DNA from 3 places in the Bacillus sp. mrc49 genome. Region 2 is predicted to be linked to each of the others. Evidence: riboswitches for the same ligand, from Rfam matches in the RefSeq annotation. Region 2 holds a riboswitch; each other region holds the start of a gene.
What was found. A riboswitch is a leader RNA that binds a small molecule or an ion and turns the genes downstream of it on or off. The one in region 2 is predicted to bind thiamine pyrophosphate.
Positions count from the first base shown of each region.

Region 1: linked by a shared signal. The riboswitch ahead of tenA (thiaminase II) and the one ahead of tenA (thiaminase II) in region 2 are both predicted to bind thiamine pyrophosphate.
Region 3: linked by a shared signal. The riboswitch ahead of thiC (phosphomethylpyrimidine synthase ThiC) and the one ahead of tenA (thiaminase II) in region 2 are both predicted to bind thiamine pyrophosphate.

Region 1 covers NZ_PHNG01000800.1:352,645-360,184, forward strand. The annotation lists gene thiE (thiamine phosphate synthase) at 1-301, opposite strand, end outside; gene thiM (hydroxyethylthiazole kinase) at 282-1,103, opposite strand; gene thiD (bifunctional hydroxymethylpyrimidine kinase/phosphomethylpyrimidine kinase) at 1,100-1,906, opposite strand; gene thiW (energy coupling factor transporter S component ThiW) at 1,875-2,402, opposite strand; gene tenA (thiaminase II) at 2,412-3,101, opposite strand; TPP riboswitch at 3,194-3,298, opposite strand; SAM riboswitch class I at 3,448-3,552, shown strand; gene CVN76_RS28055 (Fur-regulated basic protein FbpA) at 3,714-3,902, shown strand; gene CVN76_RS28060 (aspartyl-phosphate phosphatase Spo0E family protein) at 4,156-4,332, shown strand; gene CVN76_RS28065 (GNAT family N-acetyltransferase) at 4,426-4,932, opposite strand; gene CVN76_RS28070 (DUF459 domain-containing protein) at 5,150-5,854, shown strand; gene CVN76_RS28075 (DinB family protein) at 6,042-6,524, shown strand; gene CVN76_RS28080 (M15 family metallopeptidase) at 6,587-7,126, shown strand; gene CVN76_RS28085 (acyl-CoA thioesterase) at 7,260-7,540, shown strand, end outside.
Region 2 covers NZ_PHNG01000709.1:170,199-177,738, forward strand. The annotation lists gene CVN76_RS17915 (energy-coupling factor transporter transmembrane component T family protein) at 1-723, opposite strand, end outside; gene CVN76_RS17920 (ABC transporter ATP-binding protein) at 737-2,203, opposite strand; gene CVN76_RS17925 (ECF transporter S component) at 2,216-2,800, opposite strand; gene tenA (thiaminase II) at 2,816-3,499, opposite strand; TPP riboswitch at 3,634-3,761, opposite strand; gene CVN76_RS17935 (2-keto-4-pentenoate hydratase) at 4,374-5,147, opposite strand; gene dmpG (4-hydroxy-2-oxovalerate aldolase) at 5,144-6,163, opposite strand; gene CVN76_RS17945 (acetaldehyde dehydrogenase (acetylating)) at 6,195-7,079, opposite strand; gene CVN76_RS17950 (2-keto-4-pentenoate hydratase) at 7,096-7,540, opposite strand, start outside.
Region 3 covers NZ_PHNG01000710.1:138,199-145,738, forward strand. The annotation lists gene CVN76_RS19845 (cytochrome c oxidase assembly protein) at 1-680, shown strand, start outside; gene CVN76_RS19850 (carboxymuconolactone decarboxylase family protein) at 787-1,152, shown strand; gene thiC (phosphomethylpyrimidine synthase ThiC) at 1,398-3,179, opposite strand; TPP riboswitch at 3,315-3,430, opposite strand; gene CVN76_RS19865 (HAD family hydrolase) at 3,546-4,334, opposite strand; gene CVN76_RS19870 (histidine phosphatase family protein) at 4,480-5,013, opposite strand; gene CVN76_RS19875 (hypothetical protein) at 5,312-5,770, opposite strand; partial or broken gene CVN76_RS31870 (glutathione-dependent formaldehyde dehydrogenase) at 5,941-6,057, opposite strand; gene CVN76_RS19885 (nucleoside deaminase) at 6,153-6,605, opposite strand; gene CVN76_RS19890 (DUF4822 domain-containing protein) at 6,841-7,540, opposite strand, start outside.

The sequences.
Region 1 (7,540 bases), on a different contig from region 2:
CCATTTGCTTGATGACGGAAAGAGGGAGGTCATCCTGGCCAATATGTATCCCGTCCGCGCCAATAGCGAGGGCTATATCCACCCGGTCATTAATGATCAGGGGAGTGGACAATTCGTTCAATACCTGCTTTAAGGCCGCAGCTTTTCTATAAAAGGACAGGGATGAATTGTTCTTCTCCCTAAGTTGTACAGCCGAAACGCCACCAGCAATCGATTCCGAGATGATTTTGGTCAAGTTTACAATATCTATCGACTCTTCCGTAACTAAATATAGGCTTAAATCAATGTGTGATTTCTTCATTCATTTTCACCTCATTCATCCACATTTCCTTATCCATTCTTGATATTGCGTCAATTAAGCGCACCCGAAAGGTTCCTGTGCCTTCATGCTTTTGCAAGGTTTCAGCAGCGATCTCCCCTGAAATGCTCATCGTCGAGATCCCGGCAACTGCTGCAGCATAATAGTCGTCCGTGATTCCGGAAAAGGCGCCGATAAGTGCGGTGGCCATACATCCCGTGCCTGTTACATTCGTTAATAGAACGTTTCCGTTATCAATGAGGGATGTGTGCTTCCCATTGCTAACAGCGTCGATGGCCCCGCTGACCACGACGACACTATTCAACCTTTTTGCTGCAGAAAAAGCAAGAGCCTCATTGCTTATCGTCAGTTCCTCTGAGTCGACTCCCCGTGTAACGATATCGCCGCCGATCAAACGGTGAATCTCGCTCGCATTACCGCGGATGATCTGGAAGGAGACCTTCTTTAGAAGCTCACTAACTTTCTCTGTTCGATACGGTGTGGCGCCAACTCCCACAGGATCCAAAATGACCGGGATATTTCTGGAGTTTGCCGTCCTCCCGGCTATCTCCATGGCTTCCAGGGATTTTTCATCAATCGTACCGAAATTCAGGACAAGTGCATCCGCCAACTTGACCATCGCTTCGACTTCCTTGGGACTGGATGTCATCACAGGTGATCCACCGATGGCAAGCGTGGCATTTGCACAGTCGTTGACCGTAACAAAGTTGGTGATTTGGTGTACAAGTGGTTTTCTTTCTTTTACCTTTTCAAACAAGTCAGCTGCCGAAAACTTTATATTCATATGGATTCACTCCGTTCTTTTTTTGAAAATGAATGAAAATGATGGACAGGCCCATGTCCCCCTCCTATTGAAAAACTATTGCGTATCGCTTCGGAGATATACAGCTTGGCCTGCTCAATCGACTCTTGCAAAGATTGTCCATTCGCCAAGTTGGATGCAATCGCGGAGGATAGGGTACAGCCAGTCCCGTGAGTGTTTTTCGTATGGATTCTTTCTCCTTTTATCCAGTGAAAGTTCTTCCCATCATAAAAGAGGTCGTTTGGGTTTCCCTCTGCATGCCCCCCTTTAAGTAAAACGGCATTGGAACCCAATTCAATCAAGGATAAACAGGCTTTGTAAAAGTCTTGCTCCGTTCGAATCGATAAACCAGTAAGTACCTCCGCCTCCGGTACATTAGGGGTAATGAGCGTTGCAAGCGGGAGCAATTTCGTTTTTAGGGCAGTGACGGCTTTTCCGTCCAGCAAATGGTGGCCGCTTTTGGAAATCATGACTGGGTCAAGGATGACGATGGCCGGTAAGTAGGTATTAAGAGCTTCAGCGACTGTTTCGACAATTTCTTTTGAACCAAGCATGCCGATTTTTACTGCATCGACGTGTATATCTTCGAAAACGGCAGCCATTTGATCAGTGATGATATCCGTGTCTATCGCCTGAACGGAACGTACTTCCTTTGTGTTTTGTGCAGTGACGGCCGTGATGACGGACATCCCGAAGATCCCATGTGCAGAAAATGTTTTGATATCGGCTTGTATCCCGGCGCCGCCGCCTGAGTCAGAGCCTGCGATGGTTAATGCTTTTTTCATGGAAAAACCCCTTCATATAAGTATTTTTCAATAATATTTTCAGTAAAATGAAAGCGAAAATGGCACCTGTCATTGAACTGAGCATAAAAGCTGGCATAATGCCAAAAAGAGCTGCTTTTTCCCCCAAGAGGAGTACCGCGATCGGATAACAGGCAAGCGAACCTAGAAGACCGGTCCCCGTCACTTCCCCTAGACAGGCGAAAGTCAATCGCTTTGTTTTACGATAAAGGTACGCAGCCAGCAGTGCACCGATCATACTGCCAGGAAAGGCGAAAAGTGACCCCGTACCAGATATATTTCTCAACATGGAAACGAGGAAAGCTTGAGTAACCGCATAAGCAGGGCCGAGTAAAACAGCTGTCAGGACATTGGCCAGGTGCTGAATGGGAAAAGCTTTCACAAATCCTACCGGGATGAATATAAAGGAACTGGTTATAGTCGTTATGGCCGTGATCATTGCCGTCAACGTCATTTTTCTGATTGTGTTGATCATCATGTCTATGACCTACAAGGGCCAATCCTGCTCATTTTGAACCATATCCCAGAATAAATATTCGTAGCGGGAGGTCACCAAGAAGTGCTTTTCCAGTCTCTGCAGTTCTTTTTCAGGCATTCCTTCCGTCAATTCCTCCAATAAAGCAATCAGCCACTTATGTGCTTCACCGAATTCTGGGGAGGAATAGGATTCAATCCATTTTGCATAGGGATTGTTATCCAAATCTTTGCCATTTCGTTCTTTTAAAAGCAGACCGATTTCATAATAATCCCAGGCACAAGGGAGAAGACAGGCGATTAAATCTGCCAATGTACCATGTTGAGCAGCATTCAGCATGTAACCCGAATAGGCAAGGGTAGTGGGAGTAGGTTCCGTATCCTCCAATTGCTTTGGAGTAATTCCGAATTCCAAGGCATAATGCCTATGGATATCCATTTCGACCTGTATCGTTTCATTCAAGATTTCCGCAAACTTTGCCATGGTTTCAACATTATGCGCTTTAATGACACCTAAAGCGAAAAGCTTGGAATAATCCATCAAATAGATATAGTCCTGCTTCAAGTAATAAGCAAACTTATGTTCAGGAAGCGTTCCGGTTCCGATAGCTTGGACAAAGGGATGTGAATGGTTCCTTTCCCAAATTTCCTTTGCGCGTGCATGAAGTCTGTCACTGAAGGTTTCTGTTTTAATATTTTTCATGTTCATCCCCCTTTATATAGAATCATTATTTAGAGCCAATAAAAAAACCCGTTCCTGAATAACGGAACGGGGCAGATGGATAAAGCCGAAATGGGCGATATCATCCACTTTCCTCCGCCGGTATGAGCCGGTTCAGGTTCAAAGGGTCCGGAAATTACTTCCATCTCAGTCTTGACAAGACTCCCCTAGTGGTGTGCATTGTATGTAATTACTGACATCATATCAGAAAGCCAAGAAAATGCAACCCGCCTTTGAAAGGGAGGAGAGTGGAAAAAAGGGGAACGAGGCAATTGACTTTTGTGAATTATTGGGATAAAATAATGTTCACATCATTTATATAATTGAATTCTTATCCAGAGAGGTGGAGGGACTTGGCCCTATGAAACCTCGGCAGCAGACCCATAATGGGAACTGTGCTACATCCAACAAGCGATCGCTTGGAAGATAAGAAGAGCCGTCCGGACCCTGTCAGCCTCTTCTTTAATTGAAGAGGCTTTTATTTTTGTAAAATAGTGTTTAAGGACATAATAGAAAAGGTATATATAATTTGGTGAAATTGAAACTTGTTAAGGTAGCTTAGGCTCTAAGCTGACAAGGAAAGGAGCCATTAACATGGCAGAAGTATTTAAGTGGATCGAACAGAGGAAGGCGTTGCTGATAGAAGAGCTATTGGCGAAAGGAGTATACAAAACCTCTGATGAAAGGCACCTTTATGATGCCCCTTTAAAAGTATTGGAAGATGAATATAAGATCGTTATAAATAGGTCTGATAGCGAGTCTCCTACAGAATGGATGACATAGCAAGAAGCAGGCGATCATTCAATAAAGATCATGTATATAGAAGGAAGCATTCGCAGTGTACATCGGTGAATGCTTTTTTATATGGAAAGATTGTTGTCACAAAAAATACATATTTAAAAGATTTTATAGGAATTTTGTCACATTTGTCCGCTAAAAAAACACATTTTTCCTTTCTGAGATAGTTGATTTTAACTACGAGTTTCATTATGATTGAAAGTGTAAAAATATTGAATATATGGGAGGTGTATATAAATTGCTTTCCAAAAAGGTTACCCCAGAAAGAATAGAAGAGAAGAGAAAAGAGATGATGGAATTGGCAAATATTTTTGGTATAAACAGTCTTCTGACGATTCAAGCTAGTCAAGAATTGGATACCCTGTTAAACGCGTTAACAAAGGATTTGAAAGCTGAATATTCAGGGGATTCCTAGTTTTCTTGAAATCGTGAATCTGATATACACATGATGGTGAATTTCTCCATGTAAACAAAAAAACTATTGCTGAAGGCAATAGCTTTTGAATAATCATGCTTCTATACGTTTACCAAGGATGACCAAATCCCGTTCAATGCCATCGAGCTCGGCAACTTGCGGTAAGTGCGCCCATTCTTCAAAACCAAATTTGGAGAAAAGCTTCATGCTAGGTAAATTATGAGCGAATATGAAACCTAATAGAGTCTTCACCCCTAATTTCGGGCTTACTTCAATTGCCTTCTGAATCGAAATCCGTCCGATTCCTTTTCCCCGGAAATAATCATCAATATAGATGCTGATTTCCGCCGTAGAATTGTAGGCGGGCCTTCCATAGAAAGATTGAAAGCTCATCCATCCTGCGGTTTGTCCTTCAAAAGTAATGATATATAGCGGTCTGCTTTCTGAATTATGCTCCTCAAACCATTTAACCCTCGATTGTACAGATATCGGGTCCGTATCTGCGGTGACCATTCTGGAGGCAATTGTGGAATTGTAAATTTCCACAATTTTAGGCAAATCCGATAATTCAGCCTCTCTGAATTGTATGTACTCGTTCATCATAAACTCTCCAATCCATTACTTTTATTAACATCCAGAAGTTCCTATTACATAATTTGATAGTGAATTGTGGTCATAACCAAATCATCTGAAAGTTTTATATTATCATACACTTTCTCCTCGTTATCTGCCAATTCATTTTTATTGTTACTTATGCTCATTTTTGGGTATGTAACATATAAAATGCTTCTTAGCTATAAAACAAAAGGAGAAACGAATGAAAAAATTAACTGGCTTATTAATGATTGTCCTCATTATTTGTTTTGTCGTATATGAATTTCAACAGGCTGCGGCGTCGAACCGTGTACAGCGGGTCATGGCTTTTGGCGATTCTTTAACATACGGTAAGGGAGATAAGCATGGGGAAGGCTATGTAAAGGGCTTGAGGGATGAACTAAACAATCCTGAGTCGGATCAAAAAGTAAGCTTTTGGAATTATGGAATTAAAGGGCAGGAAACGGATGGCGTCATCGAACAGCTCGATGATTACCGAATCCATACTAAACTCGATAAAGCCGACACATTCATCGTTTATATCGGCACGAATGACTTCATCAATAGTAACGGCGGCGACTTGACCGAAATAAATGATCGGAAAATCGATGAGGGCAAGCGGGAATACATCAGGCATCTAAAAAAGATCACAGCAACACTTCTAAAGAAAAATGATAAGGCCGATATCCTGGTAGTGGGCCTGTATAACCCGATCATTGACAACCGAAAGATCGAAAAGCACATTCAGGATTATAACCAATCAATCAAGGATGTAGTGAAAAAGGACGAAAGGATGGTATTCATTCCCACCGATGATTTATATAAAAACAAAAAGAAAGCCGATTATTTCAGTGATGAAATTCACCCCAATGAAAAAGGATATAGGCTCATCACAAATCGGATACTGGCAAGCTACGACTTCAAATGATAGCCATGGAATGTAGACAAACTCTAAACTGCCTTACATGTTAAACACCGAATGAACATGTAAGAGGTATTTTACTCTTCTTTTTATCAAATCTTTTCTTTTCATAAGTATTATGATTTTACACATTACTATAGAACATGGAATAATTATGGGAGATTAATCCGGATTATATGAGGAGATGCTAATAATGAATCAAAATGAAAAAACCAGGGAAGAACTTCTGAATGCAGTCAACGGCTTCTCGGATGAACAGCTGAATGCCCATCCTGAAGAAGGACGATGGAGCATTATCCAAGTATTGGATCATTTATATTTAATGGAGCGGGCCATCACAAAGAGCATTGCCGATAAATTGCACAGTGATGAGAGAGTTCCTGCGGCGGACAAACCGATCGAGCTTACTGTAAACCGTGAAGTGAAGGTCGAAGCGCCTTCATATGTCGTTCCGTCGGAATCATTCCAAACCTTGCAAGAAGTCAAGGATAAATTGGCCGAATCACGTGCCGCATTGGTACAACTTGTCGACAGCGCAGATGAAAAGGACCTTGAGGAAAAGTCATTTCCTCATCCGTTATTCAAGGATCTAAGTTTGAAGCAATGGATACCGTTCGTGGGATTGCATGAAAAAAGGCATTTGCTGCAAATCGAAGAGCTAAAATCTAACTTATAATAAAAAGAAAAACTCATCCGAACCTGGTTGAGTTTTTCACTTTAGACAGAAAGGAATGTTCTGTGAAAGCTAACTGGGTTAAGGCATGTCTGGTCTTGTTTTTTTTCGGATTGTTGGCGGTTGTCTTGTACAAGAATGTCCTTCCGCCTGATTTAGACGATATCGAACTGGCAGATGAGCTGCATCCGGTCGTCGCTGAAAAAAAAGATGAGCTCATTCAGCGGGCTAATGAATTAGACATCCCAATAATCATTACCGCCGGATATCGTTCTTTGGAAGAACAAAATAAATTATATGAAAAGGGCCGTTTAAGTACGGGGGATATCGTGACATATGCAAAAGGCGGCGAGTCGCTTCATAATTTCGGTTTGGCGATAGATTTCGCCCTCCTCAACAAACAAGGCGAGGCCATTTGGGATATGGACTATGACGGAAATGATAATGGGAAATCGGATTGGATGGAAGTCGTCACCGTTGCTAAAGGGCTGGGATTCGAATGGGGTGGGGATTGGCCAGGATTCAAGGACTACCCTCATCTGCAAATGACCTTCGGCTTAACCTTGAGAGAGCTGCAGCAGGGCAAGCAGGCTAGAGGGCAGTGAGGCGGAATCAGCATTTCCCTTCTCGAATATTAGACGAAAAGCAGGAAAATAAGCTTGTATATTGCTTTACAGCCGAGAATTCGATAAAGTGGACTAGTGAGAAATCAGACATGAATGAAGGAGTGCAGTCACCATGGAAGAAATAAAGCATTGCCGGGATTCTTTGGTCATTAAAACAAGTCTTGTCCTCCCTCCCGATACAAATAATATTGGTACGATGTTCGGAGGCAAGCTAATGGCATATATTGATGACGTAGCGGCCATATCCGCCATGCGTCATGCGAGGAGCAACGTAGTTACCGCCTCTACCGATTCGGTTGATTTCCTTCACCCTATCCACGAAGGAAATGCAGTTTGTCTGGAAAGCTTCGTGACCTATACGGGCAGAACATCGATGGAAATCATCGTAAAAGT
Region 2 (7,540 bases):
GATGGTGAAATAAAGAATGAAACCTTGATCTTTTTTGGAAAAACCATACTCATAATAGTAGGTCCTCTCCCTCGTATCCGTAAATCGCTTCGCCTCCATAGCAACCGCAATTCGGTGAGCCCGTCTAATGCTTCCAGATAACAACGGGATGGAATAAGCCTTCATCTTGAAATAAATCGCCTTGATTCCTGTTCCCCGTTCGAACCCGCGTACTTTCATTGCGTTCCGTATCATTTGAAACTCCTCCATCATAATCGGGATAAGTCTTAATGCCGCCATGAAACTATAGGCATATTTAGGTTTAAGCTTGATTTGCTGCATCAAGGAATAAAACAAGTTCACGGGTCTCGTCGTCAAGGAAAAAGTCAATCCCAAAGCCGCAAAAAGCAGAGCTCGAAAGCCTACCAGTAATCCCCTCATGAAGCTTTCTTCCGTAATCGATATCAGACCCCACTCAAACCAAAGTGTCTCACCTTTGCCGAAGAAAATCATCGCCGAAGAAGTGGATATGAATATGAAGCAAAAAGGGATGAACAAAAGTAACACACGCTTTATCGAATGACCTGAAAAACACAAGAACAATAGTAAAACACCAATGGTCACATTCATCATGTAATTAGAATCATGGATGAATAATGCCAACAAGCATATAGCAATCAATATGCATAGCTTCAGGCTTGGATTAACCTTGTGTAGCCATGTTTCTGCACCTGAGAAATTCACGCATGCCACTCCTTTAATATATAAAAGCTTCAGGCTCCGGTAATCGGGGCTGCTGGATGACCTTTTCATCTCTTATTACGTTACCATCTTTAACCTTCCAGACCCTTGTTGCAAAGTGATCGGAAATATGATCGTCATGGGTCACCATGATCACTGTCCCCCCGCGGCTTCGATATTCCTCGAACCATTCCAGCAACGCAAAGGTATTCTTCGAATCTTGGCCAAAGGTAGGCTCATCCAAGAGAATGATTTGCTTATCGATCACGATTGATGCCGCTACACTCAAGCGACGTTTTTGGCCCATTGATAATTGGAACGGATGTTTAGCTTGATGTGCTTCCAACTGGAACACTTCAAGGAGTTCACGGACTACTTCACCTATTTCTTGCTGATGTTTTTTGTTGATCCGCAAACTGTAGGCGATTTCTTCGTATACAGTATTCGCAACGAATTGAAATTCAGGATTTTGAAAAACGAAGGTCATGTAATCGGTTAGGTTTTTCACCTTTTTGATCGGTGTCCCTGCTAATTCATACTTTCCCGTGGTATATATGAATTGCATGAATGCATGTAAAAGCGTACTCTTGCCCGCTCCATTTTCGCCGTTGATCACAATCCATTCCCCCGGATAGACTTTCAGCTCCTCAACCTTTATTTTCGCTTCTTTTTTCCGGAAACCGCCAAAATCCTGAACTTGTAAAATGGGGCCGCCATCACTATCCCGGTGTTTGCGAACGAGTTCATGATTTTGGATATACTCATCCCAAACTCCCGGGAACCAAATTCCATATTCTTTCATTTCGTTTTTATATCTTGAAAGAATGTCGCCTTTCGGACCATCTGCAATGATTTGTCCATCATCATTGAAAAGAACGATTCGTTCAATGAATTCCAAGACATGATCGATTTTATGCTCCACGATGATTATCGTCTTATCTTGTCCGATTTCCTTCAGCATGTCCCACATTTCTTTTGTTCCTTGCGGGTCAAGCATGGCCGTGGGCTCATCCAGAAAAATCACTTCTGGTTCCAGCGCCAAGACGGACGCAATAGCCAGCCGCTGCTTCATCCCGCCTGATAATGTATCGATGCATGTATGAAAATCATTCAGCTCCAATCCTACCTGACTGATATAATATTGGATTTTCTCCTTCATTTCTTCCTTTGGTATGGCGAGATTTTCCAGAACGAAGGCAATCTCCTCATCGGCAAACGGCATGCAAAATTGACAATCCGGATCTTGAAAAACGAACCCCCATGAAGCTGGACACTTCAATCGATCCGCCTTCATCGGTATTTCGATGGATTGTGGGATCAACCCGCTCAAAACTTGCAATAGGGTCGACTTCCCACTTCCAGACGGACCTAACAATAAAACCTTTTCACCTTTATCAATCGATACGGATAAGTCCTTGAAAAGCAAGGAACCATCGCCAGGAAACTTCAATCTTAACTTTTCGACATGAGCGATTCGTTCCATCGTCATCCACCTCTACTTTTGATCCAATTCGGCATAATCCTTGCTTGATACTGGACGTACAAGATTCGTAACTCCCGTAGCTTCCAACACCCGTACTAGATAGTAGGCAAACACCCCAGCAAAGAAGATCGATCCGATAAATCTAGCAATCATGAACAATAGTAAATTCCAAGTAGAGAGGGCACCGATCTCCCCGTAGGCAAAGTCCATCACGACCGATCCAAGGCAGGAAGCAATCCCTGCTAAAACGGCTACCGATAGATTGAAGTTTTTATATTTGAAAGCCATGAACACCAGTTCCGCGAATAAGCCTTGCACCACCCCATATAAAAGGACGGTCAACCCCCACGGTGAGCCAAGAAAGAACTCACCCGATGCTGCCGCAATCTCTGCCAACAGTGCCACGCCAGGCTTCCGTAAAACCAAAAAGGCAACGGGTCCTGCCATGAACCACATTCCATAAATTAGCTGATCTAAATGCAATCCAAATGGTTTAACGGAATAATAAATCGAGCCCCACAGGATATAAACGATACCAAAGGCGACAGCAATCACGATCGTGACCAATATATCCGTTAATTTCAACCCTTGTTTCATAGTTACAATCTCCTTTTACACTTCTAATGTTTTCTTATGTACCGGCCATGTTTCCAAACGATAAGCCATTTCCCAAAATGAATATTCATATTGGCTGCTAAGGATAAAATGCTCTTTCATCCGTTCTTTATCTGAATCCGTTACTTTTTCAGCAATTTCATCAAGCCTTGCAATTTGCTCTTCAACCAGCGCACGGAACCACTCTCCACCATATGCCGCAATCCATTCTTGATAAATCGGCTCATCCGGATTGCACCCTTGCAGCTTTTCACCTATCTCATAATAAAGCCAGTAGCATGGCAGGATCGCGGCAATCACATCTCCTAAATGTCCTGAATAAGCGGCCCGATACATATGCGATGTATACGCATAAGCCGTCGGGGCAGGTGTGAAGGTTGCCTTCTCTTCTTCCGTGATACCCAATTTCTCAGAAAAATTTTCGTGAAGCCTCAACTCCGCTTCATACGTTCCTTGGGCATGCCCGGCAAGCCTGCTCGTTGTATGTAAATCTTCAGCCTTGACTGCACCTAAGGCCTGAACCCTCGCAAAGTGAGATAAATAGTAGGCATCCTGCATCACATAAAAACGAAAACACTCCAAGGGCAACGTGCCATCCCCTATTCCCGTTACAAACTCGTGCCTAAAACTAGCTTCCCAAATATGATCCACCTCTTGCCTAATTACCTCTGAAAACTTCATCCTCATTCCTCCAAATCAATATTTTTCACCAATGACACAATTAAACTTTCACCACTCCTTTTTTTGGCAAACAAAAAACCACTTTCTTTAACGCAAGAAAGTGGTTGTAGTTGAAATAATACAAAAAAACCGTATCGTCCCAGACCCCACTTCCCTACGCTGGTATAAACCAGATCAGGTTCCAAGGGTCTTAAAGTCATACTTTAATCTCAGCTTCTCAGGTAAAATCGGATTTACCAATAAAGCACCCCTAGTGGTACAAATTGTATATGAAATTCATTTGCCTTTATATTAACACGATAAATCCAATTGTCAAACAGAGATTAGAAAAAATTTTCAAAACACATATCCTCAAAGAGTTGGAATTGCTAAGATCCCCCTTGTTGCGATTTACCCGCAAATTTTAGTTGTTTACTCACAAGTTTGGGCACGGTTTAGTGCCGAATTTGAGTGGATTCATCTGTATTTGAGACGTTTACTCGCGAGTTTGGGCGATTTACTCGCGAGTTTGGACGGTTTATTCGCGAGTTTGGAAGATTTACTCGCGAATTGCTGTTTTCCACTCTGATTCGGGTTGGTTTTTGATATATTTGCGCGGTTTAGTGCCGAATTTGAATGGATTCTTCTGTATTTGAGGCGTTTACTCGCGAGTTTAGGAGGTTTATTCGCGAATTTGCACCTTTTACTCGCGAATTGTTGTTTTCCGCTCTAATTTGGGTTGGTTTTTGATATATACTCCGTACATGGCTATATCAAATTGTTCAAAGGTAATGGCGAACAAACACCACATAAAAATCATTAATGTAAATGTCCAAATTTACTATTGCCGACCTCTTCCGAAGCATTGACTTGACGCAATTGATTCCCACCTCTTTCACGCTATGACATGCAATGTCAGTTTCCCAAGCTTACCGTAATCCGCTATAATTTCATCGTTTGCCTGTATGGAAATGGCATCTGTAATACCGCCTACCAAAACGATCATACCAGCTTGAATGGACAGTCCTTCCCGGCTTATCATTTTTACAAGTTCCACGATCGAATGAATCGGATGATCGAGTACAGCCTCACCAAGCCCCTTCTTTTGCATTTCACCATTTTGATAAAGCATAACTTCTGCTTGTGCCCAGTCCGTGTGATATGGAGAAAAAGCTTGATTGCTAAGCAGGATTTTGGCTGAGGATGCGTTATCCGCCACTACATCTGTAAGTGTAAAAGAAAAATTTTTATAACGGCTGTCAATGACTTCCAATGCTAGAAATACACATTCTACGGCCGGCCATACGTCTTTCGCCGTTATATTTGCACCTTTCAATTCCCCCTTGAACAAAAAAGCGAATTCGGGCTCCACTCTCGGATGAATGAATTCCCCAACTTTTAAATATGGATTATTAAGTTCCATGGCAGATGTCAGCCTGCCATAAATCGCTTCCTCTACCCCTACTTGCTGTTGCTTGGCTTTGCTCGTCAAGCCCATCTTCCACCCGATGAATTTGTTATCACCGGTGAGCGTTTCATTAATGCTCAACTTCTGAATTTCATAGGCTTGATTTACTGTGAGTTCTGGATTGGATAATGTAAGTTTATCCATCTCATGGCCATTTCTTTGCGATTCTGCTACTTGTTTTGCTAGTTGAACAAGTTTCATCTTAAAGTCCCTTCTTTCTGTAACGCCATTTGCTTTGCCACTTCAATGATCGTATCTTCCTGTCCGCCAACAACTTTTTGCCGGCCAAGCTCCATTAAAATATCCCTTGCGTCGACTCCATATTTTTTCGCCGCTTTATTCGCATGCAATAAAAAGCTGGAGTACACGCCACTATATCCCATTATTAAACTCGAATCTGTTATTTCCTGGGGCTTTTGCATGATTGTATTTCCCACTTCCTCCGAAAGATCAAGCATTTTATATAAGTCGATATCCGTACGGATACCCAGCCTATCCAGAACGGCAACAAGCACCTCCGTCTGGGTATTCCCTGCACCTGCACCGAGACAGCGGATGCTGCCATCAATTCGATTCGCCCCCTCTTCGATTGCTACAAGTGAATTTGCCACAGCGAGTGATAAGTTATTGTGAGCATGAAAACCGATATCGATATTCAGGTTTGTTTTTAATAAATTGATTCGCGTCTTCACTTCTTGGGGCAAAAAAGCCCCTGCGGAATCAACCACATACACAGCATCCGCTCCATAGGATTCCATTAAAAGGGCTTGTTCAACAAGTTTTTCGGGAGATGCCATGTGAGACATCATTAAAAATCCAATTGCTTCCATACCGAGATGTTTCGCAGCCTCCAGATGTTGCTTTGATACATCCGCTTCGGTTACGTGGGTTGCAATTCGTGCCATTTTCGCACCAACGTGAGCGGCTTCTTTTAATTGATCGATTGTTCCTATACCCGGAATTAATAACACTGAAATAGCGGATTCGCCAGCCACTTCAACAGCTGCTTCAACTAATTCAATATCATTCACCTTTGAGAAACCATATTGCAAGGACGATCCGCCTAGGCCATCTCCATGCGACACTTCAATAAAAGGGACACCTGCAGCACTTAGTTTTCCTGTCAGGTTCTTGACTTGTTCAATTGTATATTGATGTGCCACTACGTGGCTCCCATCCCGCAATGCAACTTCAGTGACCAATACATCTTTACGCAAATGAACCCCACCTTTACAGTTGATTTCTTTTTCAAACATAATATTCCAATTGACTTTTAGCGATCTCTTCCCCCACTTTTACAGCTGAAGCCGTCATTATATCCAAATTACCTGCATAAACCGGGAGAAAATCTCCTAACCCCTTCACTTCCAGAAATACGGTTATTTGTTTACCGTCAATTATCGGCTCTGTCTTCAGACGATAGCCAGGAACATATTCAGATACCTTTTCCACCATCTTATTAATGGACGATTTTATCGCTTTCACATCAAAAGACTCCGATTGAAGCAGACAATGTATCGTATCCCTCATAATGAGTGGCGGTTCGGCCGGATTTAGCAGAATGATAGCCTTTCCCTTTTTCGCTCCACCGACCTGCTCCAGTGCCCTTGCCGTCGTTTGGGTGAACTCATCGATATTAGCCCGAGTTCCGGGACCGGCACTCTTGCTGGAAATGGTCGCGATTATTTCAGCATATTCGACCTGGGCCACTTGACTGATCGCATGAACAATTGGGATTGTCGCCTGACCGCCACAAGTAATCATATTAACTTCCATCTCTTCCATATTGTTCTGCAAATTGACAGAAGGAACAACAAAGGGTGCGATTGCGGCCGGAGTCAAGTCTATGACCCTCTTGTTCAACTTTTTCAGGGCTTCATAGTGAATCATCACGTGAGCCTTCGCGGATGTGGCATCAAACAAAATGTCTGCAAGCTCCGGCTTGTCCAAAAATCCATCCAGGCCATTTGCAATGATATGATGTCCGTGCGCTCTAGCCCTCGATAAACCCTCTGATTCCTTATCAATACCAATCATTACCGACATTTCAAGAACATCCGACCGGTGGATTTTCATCATTAAGTCCGTCCCGATATTCCCTGATCCGATAATGCCTACTTTTAGCTTTTTCATGGCACTTGAGCTCCTTTCACTCAAAATTAATCGAGACTATTCCAAGTTTTTCTCCAAAGTCAGCAGAAAAATGGTCACCCGGTTTCGCTTCGATTGCGGCGGATAGTGCACCTGATAGTATGACTTCGCCCGCATTCAATGTACCATTAAACGCATGCAGTTTGTTTGCTAACCAGGCCACGCACGTCGCTGGATTTCCCAGTACCGCCTCACCTGTTCCTTCGTTCATGAAATCACCATTTTTATATAAACTCATTTGGACGGAAGGGAGTTCGATATCACGTAATTGGATTTTGCGATCTCCCAAAATATATAAGCCTGATGAGGCATTATCCGCGACAGTGTCCGGAAGTTTAATCTTCCAATCCATCACCCTGCTATCAACCACTTCGATTGCGGCAACCACATAATCAGTGGCTTCGATTACATCATCAACCGTAATATCGGGACCATGTAGATCT
Region 3 (7,540 bases), on a different contig from region 2:
ATTCAGGACGCCAATATAAAAAATGGCCATTATCGCGCACGTTGTTTTGGATTCTTGGCGTCATGAGTGCAGCCTCTGCAATAGTCGGCCCCATAGCCGATCGGGCACATATGGACTTTACAGCACACATGGTCGGCCATTTATTGCTTGGAATGCTTGCACCCATTCTCTTGGTACTCGCCGCCCCCATTACACTTGCTCTTAGAACATTGGATGTGCAATCGGCCCGCCGCCTATCTAGATTGTTGAAAAGCTGGCCATTGCGGATTTTAAGCAATCCCATCTCTGCCTCCATTCTCAATATTGGCGGGCTATGGATCCTCTATACGACTGGACTGTATGGGGCGATGCAGCACAATATCACGCTGCACGCATTGGTGCATTTCCATGTATTCGCAGCGGGCTATTTATTCACTGCCTCAATGATTTACATCGATCCGGCGCCACACCCGCTCAGCTTCAAGTTCCGGATGATCGTGTTTGCCCTTTCATTGGCCGGACATGATATCCTTTCTAAATACATATATGCCCATCCACCAAGCGGAGTCATGAAGGAACAGGCAGAGAGTGGCGGAATGTTAATGTACTATGCAGGTGATGCCGTTGACCTTGTGCTTATCTGCATCCTTTGCTGCCAATGGTTCAAAGCCGCCCGTCCGAAGGAATCAATTGCCATTTAGCGACAAAAAGTTCATTAATAAACTCCGATGTTTCTTGATTAAGCAGGCTCCATTTAGCTCATACTAATTTTTGATGAATAAAACTTAGGATGGAGCTGAATGGAAAATGGAATTTGAAGCAAAGAATTCTACTGAAAATGCTCTTCATGATTATAAGGCTGGAATTGGTGCCTTTACGGAGAAAATGCCCGACCTTGCCGAGAAATTCAATTCCTTTACGGAAGAGTGCTTTAAAGAAGGTCAATTGACCAAAAAGGAAAAGCAGCTTATCGCATTGGGAATCAGTTTGTATTCACAAGACGAATACTGCATCATCTATCATACTAAAGGGTGCCTGGATCAAGGCTGTTCGGAACAGGAAATCCTTGAAGCCGTTGGTGTTACAGCGGCATTCGGTGGAGGTGCGACCATGAGTCAGGCAGTGACCCTCGTCCAGGAGTGCATCCAGGAAATCAATCAGATGAAACAATAATAAAGATAGGGATAGGACTGGTCCTATCCCTTTTCCTTTCCCAATGAAAAATCTCTACCAATGCAGACTTTCGATTAAGTGACATTTTATGCATTTTTGTATATAGTCTTTTTTTTCAAATTCATGCGTGCAATTTTCCCGAAGCATGTTCAGCTCTTTCTTCAGTTGCTCCAATTTTGCTTCCAGTACTTTCATTTCACCTTTTATTTGGATGACCCGATTCAGCGAATTCTGCCTCTCACCAATCATTGATAGATGGTTCCATCCGTTTTCCTGAACTCATTCGCTTTTTCTTTTAGTCCTTCGCCAATTACGGTTTCAAAACCGAGCCCCTTTTCTTTCGCTAAATCACGTATGTCCTGAGAAATTCTCATACTGCAGAATTTAGGTCCGCACATGGAGCAGAAGTGTGCCGTTTTGGCACCTTCAGCCGGCAGAGTTTCATCATGGTATTCGACAGCTCTTTCGGGATCGAGGGAAAGGTTGAATTGATCTCTCCACCGAAATTCGAACCTAGCCTTGGAGAGGGCATCGTCACGTTTTCGTGCATGCGGATGGCCCTTTGCAAGATCAGCTGCGTGGGCGGCAATTTTGTAAGTAATGACACCGACTCGAACATCTTCCTTGTTTGGTAGGCCCAGATGCTCTTTAGGTGTTACGTAACAGAGCATGGCCGTTCCAAACCAGCCAATCATCGCAGCACCAATCGCCGATGTAATGTGATCGTAGCCAGGAGCTATGTCTGTTGTCAAAGGCCCTAAAGTATAGAAAGGGGCTTCTTGACACACTTCCAGCTGCTTATCCATGTTTTCCTTGATCAAATGCATCGGCACATGTCCAGGACCTTCAACCATGACCTGAACATCATGCTTCCAAGCGATCTTCGTCAATTCCCCCAATGTTTCCAATTCTGCAAATTGTGCTTCATCGTTCGCATCTGCAATCGATCCGGGACGAAGCCCGTCTCCCAATGAGAATGAGATATCATATGCCTTCATGATTTTACAAATCTCTTCAAAATGAGTATAGAGAAAGCTTTCTTTGTGATGGGCCAGGCACCATTGAGCCATGATCGACCCACCCCTGGATACGATCCCCGTAACCCGCTTTGCTGTTAGGGGGATATACCGCAAAAGCACACCAGCATGTATGGTGAAGTAATCGACTCCCTGCTCAGCCTGCTCGATTAATGTGTCCCGAAAGACCTCCCAATTTAAATCTTCTGCAATTCCATTCACTTTTTCCAACGCTTGATAGATCGGGACCGTTCCAACTGGCACCGGCGAATTCCTGATGATCCATTCCCGTGTCGTATGGATATTCTTCCCTGTGGAAAGGTCCATGATGTTGTCTGCTCCCCACCTGGTAGCCCAAGTCATTTTCTCCACCTCGGCTTCAATCGATGAGCTGACGGCCGAGTTTCCAATATTGGCATTTATTTTCACGTGAAAATTACGTCCGATGATCATCGGCTCGCTTTCAGGATGATTAATATTTGCCGGAATGATCGCCCTTCCGCTCGCTACCTCTTCTCTCACGAACTCGGGGTCGACATTTTCCCTAATCGCGATGAACTCCATTTCGGGTGTAATGAGGCCTTTGCGTGCATAATGGAGCTGGGTAACATTTTTCCCCTGATTCGCCCGTAACGGATGCCGTTTCAATCCTGGAAAGATATCGGCATTGGATCGTGACCCTGTTTTTTTGTATCCATTATCCTCGGGTTTTATTTCCCGTCCATCATAGGCCTCGACATCTTCACGCTCCAGGACCCAGCTGCGTCTGATCGGGGCAAGGCCTTTATGAATATCCACCGGATATTCTGTATCCGTATAGGGACCGCTCGTGTCATACACCCGTAAAGGCGGATTTTCCTCCTCACCGAAGGTCCCGGTAGTCGGACTTAGCGTAATTTCACGCATTGGTACTTTAATATCCGGTCTGGATCCCTCTACATACACTTTTTTACTTCCTGCAAAACTGGACATAATCGAAACGTTCAAGTCGTTTACTGAATTACCCATCATGATTTCATTTCTCCTTTTTATTGATTTAAAAAGGACAAAATCCAATTCATTTTTCGCACGAAAAAGCCAGATCTCCGATTCAAGACCTGGCTGACGTTAGTATGACTACAGAAATGACCCCATGTTTCGTCATTGCTTAGTAGATTCTAACTTCCCCACGCTGGTATGAACCAGATCAGGTCCTGAGGGTTAAGAAGCTTTACGCGCTTCTCTCTCAGCCCAACGTTTATTGGACACCCCTAGTCTGAACATTATAATCGAACACAGGGTAACTATATCTCACCCGTTTCATTCTGTAAATCATTTTAAAGTCCTAATATTTCCATCATCCACTCCATGAATCATTAAGCAATCAAGATCAATGACTTAATCTTCCAGGCTCTCAAGAATAGGGAAGATCTCCTTCAAATGCTTGATTTCATAGGTTGGAACCACCTCAGTCCGTTCCTTATCCTCGCGATTTATCCAGACCGACTTTATACCCACTCTCGATGCCCCGAGGATATCCGTCATTAAATTATCGCCGACCATCAATACATCATCTTTATCCAGCTCCATGATTTCCAAAGCATGCTCAAAAATGGAAGCATCCGGTTTACCGCGACCAAACGCTCCTGAGATGACGATTCGATCAAAATAAGGGACCAGTTCCGGTGTGATTTCAAGTTTGGTATTCTGCAGTTCTGGTGAACCATTCGTCAGCAAAAGTAATTTGTACTTCCCTTTCAATTCATCCAGAACTTGGAAGGATTCTTCGTAGATAAACGGTTTTTTACGCCTTTCCGCTGGAAAACGTTCTGCCAGTTCAAGGCCGAATTCAGGGTCATCGATACCTAATGACTTCAAACCCCTCGTCCAAGCTTCACTGCGATAAGCCGGTACAATCTCCGCCATCTTCCGAAATTCATCATGATCATCGTTAAAATTTCCCCACAGTCCTTCAAAAGGGTTGATTCCGATCATTTGTGTAAATGCATATGTATCGTAAGAAGAGTAAAGCTCACGCGCTTCCTTTCGCACCGCTTCCTCAAGCTCGCCGACATTTAAATCATATTTCTCCCTAGCCGCTTCGCATGTGGCAACAAAAGCCTCTTTCACGCTTTTCTGATCCCATAGTAACGTATCATCCAAATCAAAAAAAACTGCCTTAATCAAAATATCCGACCTCTTTCCCCATTATGGAATTCGCTAAAATTACATTAGTACAATCATAAACTACAATCATGGGGAAATGAATAATTATTCGGAAAATGACAATAACTTTCTACTTTTAGGGCTGAGAAGCTTAAATACTCTTTCATCACCTTTCGAAAACATACAGCCTTCCATTGCTGGCAAGCTTGAATTTTGGACCTCCGAACCCCCGTCTTATCAACTCTTTCCTTAAAAAGACCATAAGTGCGGCATGACTCACGATCAAGACATCCCTTTCCCCCTTCGCAAAGATCTCGTCCAATGCTTTATTGATCCTCCGCTTTGCACTCTTTATTTCCTCTCTCGTTTGCTTGTTCATGACAGAGCAGCAGCGAATCCAAATGGCCCAAAGGATGAACGGCAGCTTCAACTCCCCTTTTAGGGGCGGGGAAGGGATTTCCCGCAGTTCTTCCATAAAATGAATCGTGCCAGGAAAAATATGTTCCGCTGTCTTGACCGCTCTCGGCATATCGCTGCAATAGCATTCCTCCCACTCCGCCTGACCTAATGAAGTCGATCCATAAATGATATCCGCAGCATCATAGTCGATGAACCACTGCTTCATGTCATCCGCCGACACGGATTTCCCGGTCGGGAATTCATGCGCCACCTTAAAATGCCTTACCAACCCAATTTTCATATGTACTCCTCTTCATCATGCAAATTCTTTTATTGATTGATTCAGTATGTATTTTATATAACCAAGACAAATGCGTTGCCTCTATCTTCCCTGTAAAGTGTCCCGCTGTCATTTCTCGACTGAGCAAGACTTGATGATATTGCCGTGGACTTCTCTTCTTTAATACCCTTTCCGTCACTTTATCTAACAAAGGAGAAGATTTACAAATTCTTCAAGACTGGGTCGGAAGCAGCCTGAAAGGAGAAAATTCATCAAGAGAAGGAAAAAAGAGAAAGCATTTGCCTTCTCCATCGATCTATCAACCTATGAATTGAAGCTCGGTGATCGTACATCTTTTCCTGAATTTATATTTTCCGCTTAAATCACTGAATTGATAATCATTCAGGGCTTTTCCGAGCTGTTCCTTAAGCTTATCCACTGTGATTGAGGCATCCACTATCTCATTCCAATTTTCCTTGCCGATTATCTCATCGAACGGAATGACGGCCAGCACTTCATCATAGATCTCGATGCTTTGATCAATGCCAAAGCTGCCATAGATGCTTCCATTTTCATCTGCAAAGATATGCTCCGATTCCAATTCTTCCACCAGTACTTCAAGATACCCCTGCGATTTAACGGGCTTGATGGAAATCTCTGCCTCCGCCTTTACAGGCCCCAATCTCTTATCGACGATTTCCATCGTCAATTGAACGTGAATGGAAGGATACACTTGTTCAATCCCCTCACAAAGTTCCGCTGCCGAATTATATACCATCTAAAACACCCTCCTATTGTCACTAACATTATATAATACTTCTTTTCCTTACCAAAAACATTTATTCAAGCTCATTCGAAACCCTTTGTGCAACCTACCAAAAGCACATCCAATGATTTTCTTGCTGCTAATTCGCCGCCTATCTACGGTTGCTCACTAGGCCGTATCCGCTTTTTCACGCCAGCATTCACTACACACGGATATGCGGTCGGCAGTATGTCGGACATGAGCTGGAGCGCCTCATCTTCTAGTTCATGAAACTATGGGATGACCAACGGCATGAAGTTCCGAATATGCTCTAAGTAAATAAAAAAAGTCCAAATTCCCAGGACTTAAATGGAGGAATTGGACTTTTATCGTGACTATGGATTTGTTTCCTGAATTACGATCGCTGCTTCCAAAGCTTCATTGGGTTGTTTTGCCCTTCAGTTAATGGCATTTGTATCATCGAAAGTGAGCGTTCTGCTTTTGTCTTTTGCAAATCCTCATATATACTTTTAGATTTCCCTAGACCCACTTCTTCTGCCTCCTCGACTGAAGCACAATAAAAAACCTTCTTGATTCCGGCAAAGTACATTGCCGTTAGACACATCGGACAAGGCTCCCCACTTGCATACATGGTATAACCGGATAGATCATTCGTGTGAAGTTCCTCTTGGGCGCGCCGGATGGCAAGTAATTCCGCATGACCGCTAATATCATAAGTTTTATGCAGCTCATTGACGCCTTCAGATACAAGCTGGTTATTATTCACAAGTACTGCACCAAAAGGTTGACCACCCTCACGAACATTTCCTACCGCTAGTTCTACTGCTCGTTCCATGAATTTATCCATCTCAAAACCTCCATCAATGTTTTAATTAGGCTGTTTCCGCAGCTATTCACCCATGCGAAAACAGCCTTGATCAAAAGATCGGTAAAGTAATTATAGGGCAATGTCCATGACATTGCTTAATTTGAATATGGTTAAGGAGAATGAAAGTCCAATTAGCCATTTTCCTTTTTCTTGAATGAAAACAAAAAGGGAACGGAGAAATCCATTCCCTTTTTGACTAGCTGCTAGTCTTACTTCATTTAGTGAATTTTGGTTTAAGATCACCTTTATAAGGTTCATGTTCAACGAATACAGTTATGTCCTTGCCTTCATTGTCTTTTCCCATTCTTTTATACGTGAATTTTTTATTATTAAGTTCGGTAAGCTCAAGAGCGGCCCCATATTTATTTTCCCCAATTGAAACATGTGCTCTTATTTTATTTTCGTGTACAATAGCGAAGTAGCCATAATCGCCGCGGCTCTCTCCTGTTTCAGCATTGAAAAACTCATATTTATTGGTCTTGTCATTAAATTTTGCCAAGCTTATAAAATTCGCATTGGCCTTGGTGACATCATTACCGTCTTCATCTAATACCTTTGTTCCGTGCCAAAGCGTGCTACCTAAAATCTTATCTCCATCAACGTCCTTAACAATATCCCCAGTAGCAGTTTCCAACTGCTTGTCAGGGTCAGTGAAAGACAGCTCTTTTTCTTTATATGGAACATGTTCAACGAACACCTCTACATCTTTGCCATCAGCGTCTTTTCCCATTCTTTTATAAGTAAAAACATCTTTATCTATTTTTTCCATGTCAACCACTGCTTGATAATTCATTGATTCTGAAATTAATATTCTCTTCTTCCCATCATTAGTGATGAAGAATGTTCCTTTATCGCCACGACTTTCTCCTGTCTTTGCATCAAAAAATTCATATCTTCCTGACTTCGCATCATAT